DNA from 3 places in the Corynebacterium tuingiense genome. Region 1 is predicted to be linked to each of the others. Evidence: predicted binding sites of a transcription regulator. Region 1 holds the regulator's gene; each other region holds the start of a gene.
The links. The regulator LexA, encoded in region 1, represses DNA repair genes until DNA is damaged. The targets are predictions, from matches to a motif close to CGAACANNTGTTCG.
Positions count from the first base shown of each region.

Region 2: a site for LexA is predicted at 2,209-2,222, ahead of ACLI1T_RS07915 (SAV_6107 family HEPN domain-containing protein). Genes of this name have one in related genera too.
Region 3: a site for LexA is predicted at 2,115-2,128, ahead of ACLI1T_RS05020 (HNH endonuclease signature motif containing protein). Genes of this name have one in related genera too.

Region 1 covers NZ_CP177101.1:1,451,415-1,456,293, reverse strand. The annotation lists gene ptsP (phosphoenolpyruvate--protein phosphotransferase) at 1-1,523, shown strand, start outside; gene ACLI1T_RS06925 (DeoR/GlpR family DNA-binding transcription regulator) at 1,603-2,385, opposite strand; gene lexA (transcriptional repressor LexA) at 2,869-3,579, opposite strand; gene ACLI1T_RS06915 (hypothetical protein) at 3,831-4,235, shown strand; gene nrdR (transcriptional regulator NrdR) at 4,441-4,879, shown strand, end outside.
Region 2 covers NZ_CP177101.1:1,659,475-1,664,353, forward strand. The annotation lists gene rsmH (16S rRNA (cytosine(1402)-N(4))-methyltransferase RsmH) at 1-113, opposite strand, end outside; gene mraZ (division/cell wall cluster transcriptional repressor MraZ) at 282-716, opposite strand; gene ACLI1T_RS07910 (DUF3040 domain-containing protein) at 1,157-1,558, opposite strand; gene ACLI1T_RS07915 (SAV_6107 family HEPN domain-containing protein) at 1,678-2,121, opposite strand; gene ACLI1T_RS07920 (GNAT family N-acetyltransferase) at 2,355-2,909, shown strand; gene ACLI1T_RS07925 (polyprenyl synthetase family protein) at 2,961-4,040, shown strand; gene ACLI1T_RS07930 (alpha-(1->6)-mannopyranosyltransferase A) at 4,049-4,879, shown strand, end outside.
Region 3 covers NZ_CP177101.1:1,046,054-1,050,932, reverse strand. The annotation lists gene ACLI1T_RS05030 (spermidine synthase) at 29-865, shown strand; gene ACLI1T_RS05025 (glycoside hydrolase family 25 protein) at 846-2,009, opposite strand; gene ACLI1T_RS05020 (HNH endonuclease signature motif containing protein) at 2,216-3,259, shown strand; gene ACLI1T_RS05015 (cysteine desulfurase family protein) at 3,391-4,506, opposite strand; gene ACLI1T_RS05010 (electron transfer flavoprotein subunit alpha/FixB family protein) at 4,506-4,879, opposite strand, start outside.

The DNA.
Region 1 (4,879 bases):
ATGTCGTTGCCAGCCGCTTGGAAAACCGTGCCGCAGCTGCCGAGGGCCAAGCCTCGGAAGTATTGACGGCGACAGCCGGCATGGTCAAGGACCGCGGGTGGCACAAGGCCGTGCGCAAAAACATCCGTTCCGGCAAGAATGCCGAGTTCGCTACGGTGGGAGCCACGGACAAGTTTGTCACCATGTTTGAGGCGGCCGGCGGCGTTATGGCTGAGCGCACCACCGATCTGAAGGACGTGCGCGACCGCGTCATCGCCCAGCTGCGCGGCGAGCAGGAGCCCGGTTTGCCCATGGTGGAGGGCCAAGCGGTACTTTTTGCCGATGACCTCGCGCCTGCCGATACAGCCACCCTGGATACCGCGCATATCCGTGCGCTCGTTACCGAGTTGGGCGGGCCCACCAGCCATACCGCGATCATCGCTCGCCAGCTCGATATTCCGTGCATCGTTGCCGTGGGAAACAAGCTGCGCGAGATTGAAAGCGGCACGCTCGTCTTCGTCGACGGTGCGCTTGGAACCGTGACGCTGGGCGCGGACGAGGCAGAATCCACCAAGGCGGTCGAAGAATATCGCGAGCGCGCCGCCCGCGTTGCCGAATGGACTGGACCAGCGCAAACCAAGGACGGCCACCGCGTGCAGCTTTTGGCCAACGTGGCCGACGGCAACGCCGCCCGCATTGCCTCCGACTCGCAGGCAGAGGGGATTGGCCTCTACCGCACGGAGCTGTCGTTTCTGTCCGCGAGCGAGGAGCCTTCCGTTGACGAGCAGGCAAAGATCTACAGCAAGGTCTTTAACGCCTACCCCGATTCCAAGGTCGTGGTGCGCACCTTGGACGCTGGCTCCGATAAGCCGATTTCTTATGCCACGTTGTCCTCGGAAGAGAACCCGGCGTTGGGTGTACGCGGTCTGCGCATTGCCCGCGATAACGAGTCCCTGTTAACCCGCCAGCTGGACGCCATCGCCCAGGCCGCGGAGTCCCGCGGCGGCGATGCCGAGACTTGGGTCATGGCACCGATGGTGGCGACGTCGAAGGAAGCCCAGTGGTTTGCGGAGCTGTGCCGGGAGCGCGGCCTGACCGCGGGCGCGATGATTGAGGTGCCCGCAGCAGCGCTGATGGCAGATAAGATCATGCCGCATCTGGACTTCGTTTCCATCGGCACCAATGACCTCACCCAGTACACGATGGCCGCTGACCGCCTGTCGCCGCAGCTGGCGTACCTCACCGACCCGTGGCAGCCGGCCGTGCTGCGGCTTATCCAGCACACCTGCATCGCCGGACACGAATACAACGTACCGGTTGGCGTGTGTGGTGAGGCCGCGGCCGATCCGCTATTGGCCTGCGTATTGACCGGCCTTGGCGTCAACTCCTTGTCGGCGGCGTCGACCGCAGTCGCCGGCGTTGGTGCCCAATTGGCCGAGCTGACCTTCGATCAGTGCCAGCAGCTTGCCGATGCCGCCCTCAACTCCGAAGGCCCCTCCGCCGCCCGTGCCGCAGCGATGGAGCAGATAGAAAAGTTCAACTAGCGGCATAAGGTTTCGCCCTCCCTACCTCGGTTGGAAATGGCACCGGGGTAGGGAGGGCGAAGTCGTGCGCGTAATGGAGCTATTCGCTGGCGAGCACGACATCGATTTCTCGCTCGCGCAGGGCATCGACGAAGGATTCCGGTGCGCCGGAATCGGTGATGACGACATCGATATCGGCAATGGAGGCGAAGCTCACCAAGTAGTCGTTTCCCAATTTGCTGGAATCACACATGACCACGACCTTGTGGGCATTTGTGACGAAGGCGGATTTGATGGCTGCTTCTTGGGAATCGGCCGTCGACAAGCCGTGATCGAGGGTCAGGGCATTGGTGCCGATGAAGGCGACATCGGCACGCATGAGCGCCATGGTGCGCAGGGCGGTATCGCCGACGACGGCCTGGGTGATAGCGCGTACGGTGCCGCCGAGGAGCTGGACATCGGGGACGCCGCTATTGGCTAGCGACAGTGCGATGGGCAGGCTATTGGAGACGATATTGAACTGCGCTTGCGGGTATTGCTGGCTAATGAGCTCGGCAAAGGTATTAATCGTGGTGCCGGCGTCCAGGAATATGCTGCCGCCGCCAGGGGGAAGGAAGTCGAGCGCGGCGTGCGCGATGGCGGCCTTGGCCCCAGATGCGGAACGCTGGCGGGTATCAAGCGTGAGCTCCGCGGTCTGGAACGCTTGCGAAGCAACGGCGCCACCGTGAACGCGGTGGACAACGCCCTCTCGATCCAGTACGGCCAAGTCGCGGCGGATGGTTTCGGCAGTCACGTCGAAACGCTCTGATAAATCGGTGACGTTGACGCGACCCTCGACAGCAGTTTGGGACGCGATTTGGCGGCGTCGCTCCTCTGCGTACACGGATCCTCCTTGCTCCTCGCCTTCGGCCGAGCGTGAACTCTATTTGCGAATGCACGCGCGCGGTGAAAGCTAAATCATGTGGGGTTTCTCCCTCCATTGTGTCAAAATTCGGCGGTAATCGGACGAAAACAAAAATCCAGATTTGTTCCGTTGTCTGGTTTGAACAAAAATTGCTGGTCAGTAAGTTCTAATTCCCCTAGATGAAAGTCGGCCCTGTTAGCGCTTTACTTACGGATCCGTTATTTTGGGGGTGCTTTATCAATAGGCCCCGCGCGCTTAAGTTGGCTTTTTGGGGCGCGCTTGCGAGGCAGAAAGGCGTGGAATGCGTTAAAACTCGAACGGCCCTGCTCCCCAAGCAAGGGAACAGGGCAGCGTACGACGTGCAAAGAGCGGGTTTCAAGAAAGCGGGCGCAGAGTGCAGGCGGCGACAAGAACTGCAGGCGAAAACTCGCGTGCGGCTTGGTTAAAGTAGCTTGCCGAGGCCTAGAGCTTGCGGAACACGGATACCACCTTTCCCATAATCTCTGCATCATCGCCGTTGATGGGCGGATAGGCATCGTTGTGCGGAAGGAGCCAAACGCCAGAGGAGTCGCGGTGGAATTCCTTGACGGTGGCCTCGGAGCCATCGAGAAGCGCGGCGACAAACTCGCCTTCCTCAGCCACTGACTGTGACCGGATGATGACCCAGTCGCCGTTGAGGATGCCGGCATCCTGCATGGAATCGCCCACAACCTGCAACATATAAAGCTCGCCTCCGCCGACGACCTCGTCTGGCATGGGGAAATACGTGTCGATATTTTCCTCTGCGGTGATCGGTGCACCGGCAGCAATGCGTCCCACGACGGGAATATAAGCTACGGCAGCGGACTCTTCAGCGCTGCGGGCAGAGGTATCGGTGGCCTCTTTAGATTTACGCCCCGGTTTCTTTTCGCCGTCGTCAGTATTGAGGTGACGCACATCGACCGCGCGTGGCTTATTAGGATCGCGGCGCAAGAAACCCTTTTCTTCAAGCTGCTTGAGCTGATAGGCCACGGACGAAGTGGATTGCAGGCCTGCGGCATCGCCGATTTCGCGGATGCTGGGTGGGTATCCGCGTAGCATCACCGCATCGCTGATGACGTTAAGGATGCGGCGTTGCCTTTCGGAAAGGGAAGCGTAATCGTTCTTTGCATTGCTTGCTTTTTTGCGGCCCATGTGCGGCTCCTAGCTAGGGGTCTGAGATTCTGCGGTCGTAGCTTGAAAAGGGACTGGGTGGCAGCTGCGTGCCATAACCCATTTGTAGCACGAAAAGTACAGGCGTTCGAGATTTGCGCCGAAAACTGGACAGGTTTTCGAAAGGGTGCTATAAATCGAACATAGAATCAATCTCGAACACAGGAGCGACATTGTGCTCCTGTCGTGTCAAGGGGCCGCTTTAGACTTATTGCGGTCGTCGAAAGGAAAAAATGTCTCAACTACTTAACTCTCGCAATAACATGGTTAAACAGCACTCGGCACGTCCACAGATCGTACCTTCAGCCGCCATCTGGGATATCGATGATCGTAGGTGGGGTGCGCAGCATCCCCGCTCTGGAATAGAAAAAATTAGGACGCTAGATTCTGAATATCGAACGAATCCTAAAGAGGATTCGAATATGTGGACTGACGAATATTCGCTGCTTAATGTGGCAAACAACGCGATTGAAAAAGACGATACACAGAGTTCACGCAAAAACTACCTGCTTGGTGCTGTGTTCGGCGCTGCGGTATTTTTTGGCACGGTCGTCGGTGGATTGATGGGCACGAGCGCTGAGGCACCGACTGAACCTGGTACTTCGGTACAGCAAGTAGAAGCAGCGATCGTTAAGTAATGCATCTAGTACTTAAGCGGGCGCTGGGAAGGCTCTAGGTTGGGCGTCTTATCTGCCATCAGCTTGCCTCCTAGGGCAGGGGTGACCTTGCTCGCTTAAGGAGGCAGGCATGCGGGCAGCACGAGTCTGGAGTAGCGGCGTCCGATTCTTGGCTTGGCCTCGGGAGTAAACTAAGCCGAGAAGCTAAATTAGCGAAAGGACTAGTGTGTACTGCCCGTTTTGCCATAACGAACAATCCCGCGTTATCGACTCTCGCGTGGTAGATGCAGGCGCATCGATACGGCGGCGTCGCGAGTGTGCTTCGTGTAAAGGGCGTTTTACCACTGTGGAAAAAGCTGTACTGCTGGTCGTTAAGAGAAATGGCCTTGCAGAACCATTTAGCCGGGATAAACTCATTCGGGGTGTCAGGCGCGCTTGCCAAGGCCGAGATGTTAGCGATGACGCCCTTAAAAAGTTGGCGCAAGAAGTTGAGGAAACCGTGCGGGGGCATGGGTCTTCACAGGTTAATGCCAACGAAATCGGGTTAGCGATCCTTGAGCCATTGCGTGACCTAGACGAGGTCGCATATCTGCGCTTCGCCTCGGTATATAAATCTTTCGAGAGCGCGGATGACTTTGAATCGGAGATTCGACTGATGCGGCGAC
Region 2 (4,879 bases), 210 kb from region 1:
TGCGAACCCGCAGCCTCTACCCCGGGGCGCAGGAGCTCTGCCATGCGCTCGCGCATGACCGGCACATGGCCGTGGTTATCCGCCACATCGTAATTAAGGTCAGTTATAGCCATGTCTCCCCGCGTCCCCCTTTCTTATTTCCGCTGTGCAGGACTTCCTATCGTGGAAAGCACGACGAGTGCATATAGGGCCCTGTCCGAGGCAGGTTTCTGATATCGGGGAAGTACACCAGAATCATCCGCCTCGGACAGAGTCCTTACACGCACTCGAGATGCGGGCTTTTACAGCAAGCCCGCAAGTACGTCATCGGCATCTGCTGCCGAATAAGCATCTTCAGTTTGCGATTGATACTCAGCCCACGCGGCTGCATCCCAAATTTCGAGGAAATCTACCGAGCCAACCACCACGCACTCTTTGGACAAACCCGCGTACTCACGGTGGCCTGCGGACAAGGTGATACGACCATGCCCGTCGGGCCGCTGTTCGTCCGCGCTTGCCGCCAAGTTACGAATGAAAGCGCGTGCTTCCGGATTGGTTCGAGAAACCGCCGCAGCCTTCCGTGCGCGTTCGGCGAACTCCTCGCGTGGGTACACGGCCAAAGAATGGTCTTGCCCCTTGGTGACCATCAGGCCACCTGCGAGTTCATCGCGAAATTTTGCAGGAAGCGTTAAGCGCCCTTTGTCATCAAGTTTCGGAGTGTAGGTTCCGAGAAACATCCCGGCGTCCACCTTCCTCACTCGACAACTCCGGATTCCCTCACGGCAGAAGTGAGTTTTTCAACCCCATTCCTCCGCTGCGCCCCACTCTACCCCACTTTCCCCCACATGCCCCACTTAAAACGCCATATTCTTAACAACTCAAAAAGTATATGCAGTTAAAGGGGTGTTTTTACGGTGGGCAGAATTCCCGCGGACCGCCTTGACAGCCCCGGAGATCCACCCCTTTAATCCCACCTACAACATCAAAGTTACTTCACCCCATAGGCCACTTACAGCGCATTACCTGCTTATTGCACAGGTATTCACCCTCCAGTACCCACAATCCCCCACCGCACCGCAGTTTTGGTGAAAAGGTGGGACGAAGTGGGAAATTTTGGTGAGCCATAAAAAATCCCCAGCCACCCTTCCTGGTGACTGGGGAAATGAAGAGTCCGCGGTTAGCTCTCCTCAAAGCGCCGACGGAAGTTTTCTTCCAGCTTGCTGCCTACTCCATTGCTGCGAGACGACGCTGCCTTCTTTGACCGTCCATTGGAAGACTTTTTCTTTCCCGCGCTAGCGGGTTGGTCACCACGAAGCATCCATACGCCAGCGGCGAACATAACAAGGAATCCTGCAATGGACAGCGCAATAAACCACAAACTTTGCTGCGCCAAAGCCACGCCGCCGACGAGCATGCACAGACCAACCACGATGAGCGCAATTCCACGCAGGGTAACTGCGCCGCCGGAACCGCCGATCGAGGTAGATTCAGACACAGAAGCGCCAAATTTAGGATCGTCCGCCAATAACGATTCCTCTATTTCACGGAGCGTGCGTTGCTCCTGTTCAGAAAGAGACACTATTCCTCCAACTAGGGACTGGGCTTCGGCCGATATATCTTCTACCAATACTAACGTCCAGAGTAACCAGTATGTTCCCCAAAAGGTAGTTATTCCCCTCAACAGTGATTATGCCGCAGTTATGCCGCAAAAGAACCCAGGATCGTCTCTGTTTCGCTCTCATCTAAAAATTGCGCTGCCTGCTGCATTAATCCGTAGACATACTCCTCGTCCGGAGTTGCATCCAAGCCAGATGCCACCCGGGCGCGAGTGCGAGAATAGGACTTAAAAGCCTCCGCCCACTGCTTTTCTTCGGCCCCAACTAGAGCCAAACGGTCCCACGCACTCGTTGGCAGGCGCCGGCGGCGAGAGACCACCGATACCGCTACCCGTGCGCCAGCCGTACGCAATGCAGACTGATAGGCCACCTCCAGCGCCTGATCAAAGCGGCCATCCGCCGCGTAGCTTCTCGCCTGATCTAATAGCTCGCGGGCCTGAAAAAGAAAGTGAGCCCGCTTCGCGCCCTGCTTGCCAGCGAAGCGACCGATAGAGCGGGACTGCGTTGCGGAAATAATCTGTGCCATTGTTTTTCTCCTGTACTGCGCAAATAACTAACCGTGTTCGATTGCCGTTTACTTTAAGTAGCCAACCGGACATCTAGCTTCTATTATAGTTCACCTGTTCGAATTAATCAAGAGTTTCACCAGCCATAACCCCCCGTATATCGAACATTGTTCGAACTTTTCCTTGTTCGACTGAATAACCCCACCCCACCCTCGTCCGCCGGTAGCCGCACGTATCTGGTGTGATAGATACTGTGAGTTTCGAAATCCGCCGCTTAACCCCGCAAGAGTTCTCAATGTTGTCTCCTCAGCTCGTGGAGATCTACATCGAGGCAATGGGCTATGACCCGGTCACGTTTTCGCGCAGTGTTGACCATTGGCGGACGGATTCCATGCGCCCAGGGTTTACAGCGCTTATCGCCACGCATGACAACGGCGTCGTGGGTGTGGCATATGGATTTTTGGGGTCCCCGGATAGCTGGTGGGATTCCGAACTGCGCCGCGCCCTGCGCCGCAATGGCGGCCCAACGGAGTCCGAATGGCGCATGCTGCGCAGCTACTTTGAGGTGGCTGAAGTACACGTGTTGCCGTCTTTTCAAGGACACGGTTTAGGTAGGCAGCTACTAAAAGGTTTGCTATGGAATATCCCTGCCCACTACGGCTTATTGTCAACGCCGGAAGCGCCACAGGAAGCCAACGGGGCTTTTCGCCTCTACCGCTCCGTGGGTTTCTTTGATGTCGTGCGCCACCATCGCTACCCCGCAGATCCCCGGCCTTTCGCCATTTTGGGAGTGAGCCTGCCACTATAAACCTGCGTTATTTCTTCTTGGCGCTAGGCGGTATCGTGTGGAGATGTGACTATGACGAATATTCCTGAGCTTGCGGATATCCCCGGCGCGGTGCGCGAAAAATTAGCCATCTTCTTGGACCAGCGCCGGGATCACGTGGCAGAGATTGGCGCCCCGGTCAGTTCCGCCATGAGCTTCTTGGAATCGTTCGTCCTCGACGGCGGAAAAAGGGTGCGCCCCATGTATGCGTGGGCGGGTTACCTCGCCGCAGGCCGCGGTTCGGAATCCCCTGAGGCCATGCTGCGCGCGGCGTCCTCGCTGGAGTTCATCCAAGCTTGCGCACTTATTCACGATGACATCATTGACGCGTCGAATACCCGGCGCGGGAAACCGACGGTGCATCGGGAAGCAGAGCGCCTCCACCGTGAATCCGATTTCTTAGGGGATCCGGAGTTCTTTGGCACGTCCGTCGCCATCTTGGTGGGTGATTTTGCGCTGGTCTATGCCGAGGATATGTTTCAGGATTCTGGGCTTAGCTCGGAGGCTTTGCAGCGTGCGCGCAAGCCCTGGCGGGGAATGCGCACCGAGGTTTTGGGTGGCCAATTGCTCGATATTTCCCTCGAGGCAGCCGGTTCCGAATCGGTAACGCTGAGCAATTCCGTCAATCGCTATAAAACCGCAGCTTATACCATCGAGCGGCCCCTGCATTTGGGCGCTGCCATCGCGGGTGCGAGCGAAGAGTTAATCTCGGCTTTCCGCGGTTATGGGCACGATATCGGCATTGCCTATCAGCTGCGCGATGACCAACTTGGGGTCTTTGGGGATCCTGCGATCACTGGCAAGCCCGCCGGCGACGATCTGCGGGAAGGCAAGCGCACGGAGCTTCTCGCCCTAGCGCTCCAGCGCGCCGATGAACGCGATCCCAGCGCCGCCGCTACCCTGCGGAAATTCATTGGCCGCACTTCGGATCCGCAGGACTTGCTGCGCCTATCCCAAATCATTGCGGATTCCGGCGCCCCCGATGAGATTGAGCGCCGCATTACCGCATTGACGGAATCCGGGTTGGCTCATTTGCGTGCGGCGAACGTGGACCCGCAGATCACGGAAACGCTAGAGCACCTAGCAATTCAGGCAACGACGCGCCAAAAGTAGGGATTATTGTGGCCAAAACCTATTCCCTGCCAGTCCCCCGCGCGCTCCCGCTGGGCCTCGTGGCCTCGTGCGTGCTCCTTTTCTCGTCCTTTTCCAGCGGCTCGACTCGCAATCGCGGCGGCGTGCTCGAAGCGCTCAATATCGGCTTTTTGTCGTATGGTCACGGGCGCAACCTCGGGTTGGTGCTGTATTGGGTAGGCATTTTCCTCCTCGCCGCCGCCTGGGTGCTTGCCAGGCGCATGATTATTCGCCGGCAGCTTAAGAACCCGAGCCCGGAGGGAGGAGTGCGCGAGTTACAACGCATCCTTATCGCATGGGTGACCCCGCTGCTTTTCGCAGGCCCCGTGGCTTCGCGGGACGTGTATTCCTACCTCATGCAGGGCGCCATGGTCCGCGATGGGTTCGACCCGTATACCGAGGGCGCCGCCGTCAACCCGGGGCCTTTCCTGCTAGAAGTCTCACAAGATTGGCGCAATACCACCACCCCGTACGGGCCGCTGCACCTGTGGATTGGCAAGATCATCACCACTGTCGTGGACGATAACGTCACCGCCGGGATCATCATCTATAAGCTGCTTTCCCTGTCAGGCTTTGTCCTCATTGCGTGGACGGTACCACGCATCGCCCGAAAGCTCGGCGCGGATCCGGCGGTCGCGCTGTGGATCGGCGTTGCCAACCCGCTCATCATCTTGCATCTTATCGGTGGCATGCACAATGAATCCCTCATGGTTGGCTTGGTGTCCTTGGGGCTTTTGGCCGCGCTGCACCAGCGCTTCCACGCCGCGCTGCTGTTAGTCGGCACGGCGGTGGCGATGAAGGCTACCGCGATCTTTGCCGCC
Region 3 (4,879 bases), 410 kb from region 1:
TCGATTCCATTCCCTAAGCTTGAATCCCATGGGTAGAAAGCGAGCCGCGAACAGGTCAAGCATTACCGGCACCTACGAGATCTCCACCGGCACCGCCGAGGTCATACCGGATGAATTCCGCGACGGGGCCTATATCCTTAACGTCAATGGCGTTCCTAGCAGCCATATCGTCTTGGGCGAGCCGCAGGAACTCGACTTTGAATACATGCGCTGGATCGCAGCTGCGGTAGAGCAGCTTAATACGGTCTCGCCCAATAAACTCCGCGTTACCCACCTCGGCGGGGCCGGCTGCTCACTTCCACGCTACTTCGCCGACCTGTGGCCGGACAGCCGCCATACGGTGGTCGAGCTCGATGCCAAGCTGGGCGAATTAGTCCGCGAGCTTTTCGATGTCCCCCGTTCCCCCACCGTCAAGATCCGCCCCGGCGATGCCCGAAAAGAGACCGAAGGTTTTCTGCCCGCTAGCCGCGATATCATTATCCGCGATGTATTCGCTGGGGATAAAACCCCGAAAAGCCTGACTACGGTGGAGTTTTTCCGCGCGGTGAAGTCATCTCTTTCAGCCGGCGGCCTCTACGTGGCCAACTGCGGCGACTACTCGGATCTCCAGCTGGCGAAGCAAGAATTAGCCGGGCTCTCTGAGGTCTTCGACCACCTCGCCGTCATCGCTGACCCGCCCATGCTCAAGGGACGCCGGTATGGAAACATCATCTTGCTGGCCTCAGATACAGAACTGCCAGCTGAGGGCTCGATACAAGCCGCTCAGCTGGCAAAGGCACTCTTAGGTGGGGCCGTCCCAGCTCACTTTAAGGATGAAAGCTGGACCCGAAAATTCTTTGCGGGAGCTACTTCAGCACACGATTGAGCAGCTCGGCCACCTGATTAGCGTCGAAGTCGGGGACATCGGCACCGGCCTTCTTCGCGGCATCCTTGGCTTCTTCGACTTGGGCGCCGGAGACCTCGCCCTTGTCGACGCCATTGACATGGCCAGCGTTTTCTAGCAGCATCGCCAAGTCGCCCACGGTGAAGTCACCAACCGCCATCTTGCCAAGTTGCTTGAGAGGTAGAGCGTCCTCGTCTTCCAAAGCCTTCACAAAATCTGCCAGGCCCTCAGCAGCCTGGGCATCGAGCCCGGCGTCTTTGGCGGCATCGGCAAACTGGGGCATTGCGATGAGACCAGCCGCAAGGGCGAAGATTGCACCAATCAGCGGCGTGCTATCGGAGCTCAGGTCCACACCATCGTCGAGGACGAGGCTATCGAGCGCGCCGCCAATATCAACGTAATTGCCGCCGCTAAAAGACTCTAGCTGCTGCTTCGAGCCATTAAAGAGGTTCATGTCCACGTCGGTGGGAATACCAGCGACCTTGCCTGATCCGGATCGCTGCCAGAAGGACAGGTTCTGCCACCCACCCACTGGATCCGGGGCTTCATCCTGGTATGCCGCCAACCACAGTGGCATATTGGAGAACTTCTGGGAGTTATTCATCTCGCCCATCCAGAAGTACTTGTAGGTATAAATCATTGGGGTGCGGTTGGTCAGATGTTTGAGCTCGGAGGTAAATTCCTCGATCCAGCTCTCCAGCTGGGAGGCCGACTTGCCTTCGGAGACCTCGATATCAAGCACCGGCGGCAACGTCTGGTTCGGCGCCAACGCAATCTGCGCCGCAAAGTTAGCAGCCTGCGTCTTCGCATCGCCAGCCGGGCGCGCATAATGGTATGCGCCAGTCTTCAGGCCGTGCACATTGGCCGCCTGAATATCCTTAACGTAGTGCGGGTTAATCCAGTCTCCACCCTCGGTTGCCTTAACAAAGGCGAAGGACTGGCCGTCAGATTTCACCTTATTCCAGTCAATAGGCATGCCACCGGGGTGCTGGTGGGCAGCAATATCAATGCCTTTCGGTGCGTTGGTTCCCAGTGCTGCCTGCGCGGCAGCGGTCCCGCTCACCGTGACTGCAACTGCAGCGATAATCGCGATGATGCTCTTGCGGAATGCCCTCATAGTTGTCATGCGCGAGAGTCTAACAACCATTCACACTAACCACATGTGCAACACACGCATCATGGAGACAAATTTTTCACTCGCGTAGACAGTATCGCTGGAAATGTACCATCTAGAACATATATTCGCTTTTCAGCTTGCGCGGGTCTAGTGGTTGCCTTATGGTAAATCTATGGAAATTAGAAACTTAGTGCGAAATTCGGGGGATAATCGCCGTGGAACCCTACTACCTCATCACTGACCCACACGATGACATCGCGGTTAGTGCCACCTGCAATAGAAAGTCCGACTACCTACTCTGGAAGGAAATTCGACCCAACCTAGAAGACGATTTCGATATTTCGTGCCATACCTTGGCCGGGCGCACCGGCTTGAGCGAACGGCGCACGAGGGATATCACCATGGCCCTGTACCGCTTAGAAGAGTTGCCGCGCACCCAACTACTGCAGGAAACCTACTACTTCCTCGACTTCTCTCGGCTTATCACCATCGACGCCGTCTTAAGTAAGCTCGGCGAAGTAGACAGCGGCACCCTTCAACGCATAGACGCCGAATTAGAAGAGTATCTCACCCCTACAAAACCGGGCCAAAGTTTTCCATCAAATGCTGCCTTGCGCCGCAAGCTCAACGGGCTCATCACAATGGAATCCCCGGACTCTACGGGAGACAAGGAGCCCGAGGAAGAGGACGCGCGAAATGAATCCTATTTCATCTACCCCACCGCGGGCGGACGAGCAGGGTTAAACGTAGAGTTCGACGAAGACGCGCTCATCCTCATTGACGAGGTTGTTCAGCGCACGGCGGAAGAACACGGAATCAGCAAGGCCGATGCCCTAGCCCAGCTGATCCTCGGAACCGTCGAAGATAAATCTCAGGTGCATCTATATATGTACCGCGCCAGCGATATAAAAGCGGCTCCCGGTTTTATCCAGGGCTATGGATGGGTACACCCTGATACCGCAGACCGGCTAACCCCGACTACGACAAGGGATATGGACCAGGCGGCAACAAGGGTAAGCCCGGCCTACTCCACGCCGCCGCTCATCGGTGCCTATGTGGAAGGTCGCGATGGTGTGTGTCGTTGGCCAGGGTGCAACCGCCCAGCATACCAGTGCCAGAAGGACCACAGGATTGATTTCTCAGAGGGAGGAAAAACAACGGCGGGAAATTTGGCCTCGTTGTGCCAGCACCATCACAATGTAAAAACGGATAAAAGCGCCTTTTACATCATGGATCCGCACAGCGGAGACATTATCTGACTCTTCCAAGACGGGCGGTGGGAATACGACGAACCGCAAGGGCCGCTAGCGGCGAAGAATAAGAACTGGGCGCTCACCGTTGCCCAGGCAATCGCCGCGCGGCGCAATGCTGCCAAAGAAAGGGCTGATACCTAAACCGTGCGGGCCCGAGCAACGACGTCCGGCAAGTGCGCGAGCACGTAATCCACATCGTCTTCGGAGGTAAGGCGCCCCAAGGTAAACCGGAGGGATCCGATTCCTTCTTCCTCGCTGACGCCCATTGCAGAAAGCACATGGGACATGCGGTTGACGCCTGCGCTGCAGGCACTGCCTGTCGATGCCTCAATCTGCAACGAGTCCAGCAGCATGATGAGGCTGTCGCCATCAGTGCCAGGGAAAGAAACGTGTAGGTGCGACGGCAAGCATGGTTCGGTGGAATTCACCACGACGTTGTCAACGGAAGAAAGGATCCCATCCCGCAGCTTGTTCCGGAGTCCAGTGATGCGCTTGCCCTCGGCAGCGCTTTCGGCGATGGACTCCTCCAACGCAGCGGCAAGCGCGGAGGCGCTGGCGACGTCCACCGTGCCTGGGCGAAGTCCGCGCTCTTGGCCGCCGCCATAGGATATCGGGTGCGGCGCTGGGGTGCGCTTGGCCAATAGCACGCCGATACCGCGCGGGCCGCCAAACTTGTGGGCGCTGGCGGCGAGCGTTGTGATGCCCAATTCCGCAAAATTGATGGGCAGCTTGCCCGCTACCTGCACCGCATCCACATGCATGGGAATACCGGATTGTTGCGCGAGGGAGGCCAGCTCCTCGATGGGCTGAATCGCACCGGTTTCGTTATTGGCCCACATGCAAGTAGCAAGATCGGCAGGCTCCGCGAAGGCGCCCCCGTCGCTGATGTGCCCGGTGCGGTCTACGGGGAGCAGGTCCACGGTGGCGCCGGCTTGGGCAAGCTTGCCAACGGTATCGCGCACGGCTGGGTGCTCAATATCCGTCGAGATGATGCGGTTGGTGTTTCCCGCCGCATAAAGGCCCTGGATAGCGATATTGTCTGCCTCGGTGCCGGAGGAAGTAAAGATGACCTCGATAGGTTCGCAGCCAAGGAGGGAGGCGACTTTCTCGCGGGCATCGTCAAGCACAGAGCGGGCCCTGCGGCCAGAGGCGTACTGCGCACTAGAGTTGAGCGATCCGGAGGCGGCAACCCATGCGTCGATGGCGGATTGGCGCATCGGCTGGGTTGCTGCGTAGTCGAAATAGTGCGGCATTACTGGCGCGCCTTCAATTCCTCGGTCAAAGCTGGGGCGATCTCGTGCAGGTCACCGACGACGCCGAGATCCGCGATCTGGAAGAACGGCTCATCCTGGTCCTGGTTAATCACCACGATGGTGCCGGAGGTCTGCATGCCCGAGGTGTGCTGAATGGCACCGGAGATGCCCAAGCCAATGTAGAGATCTGGCGACACGGTCACGCCTGTCTGGCCCACCTGGTGGGTGGCATCGTAGAAGCCTTCATCGACGGCGTCGCGGGTGGCACCGACGGCGCCACCGAGGGCATCGGCAAGCGGCTCTACGACCTCGCCGAACTTATCGCCGACGCCGCGGCCGCCGGAAACCACAACCTTGGCTGCGGTGAGCTCGG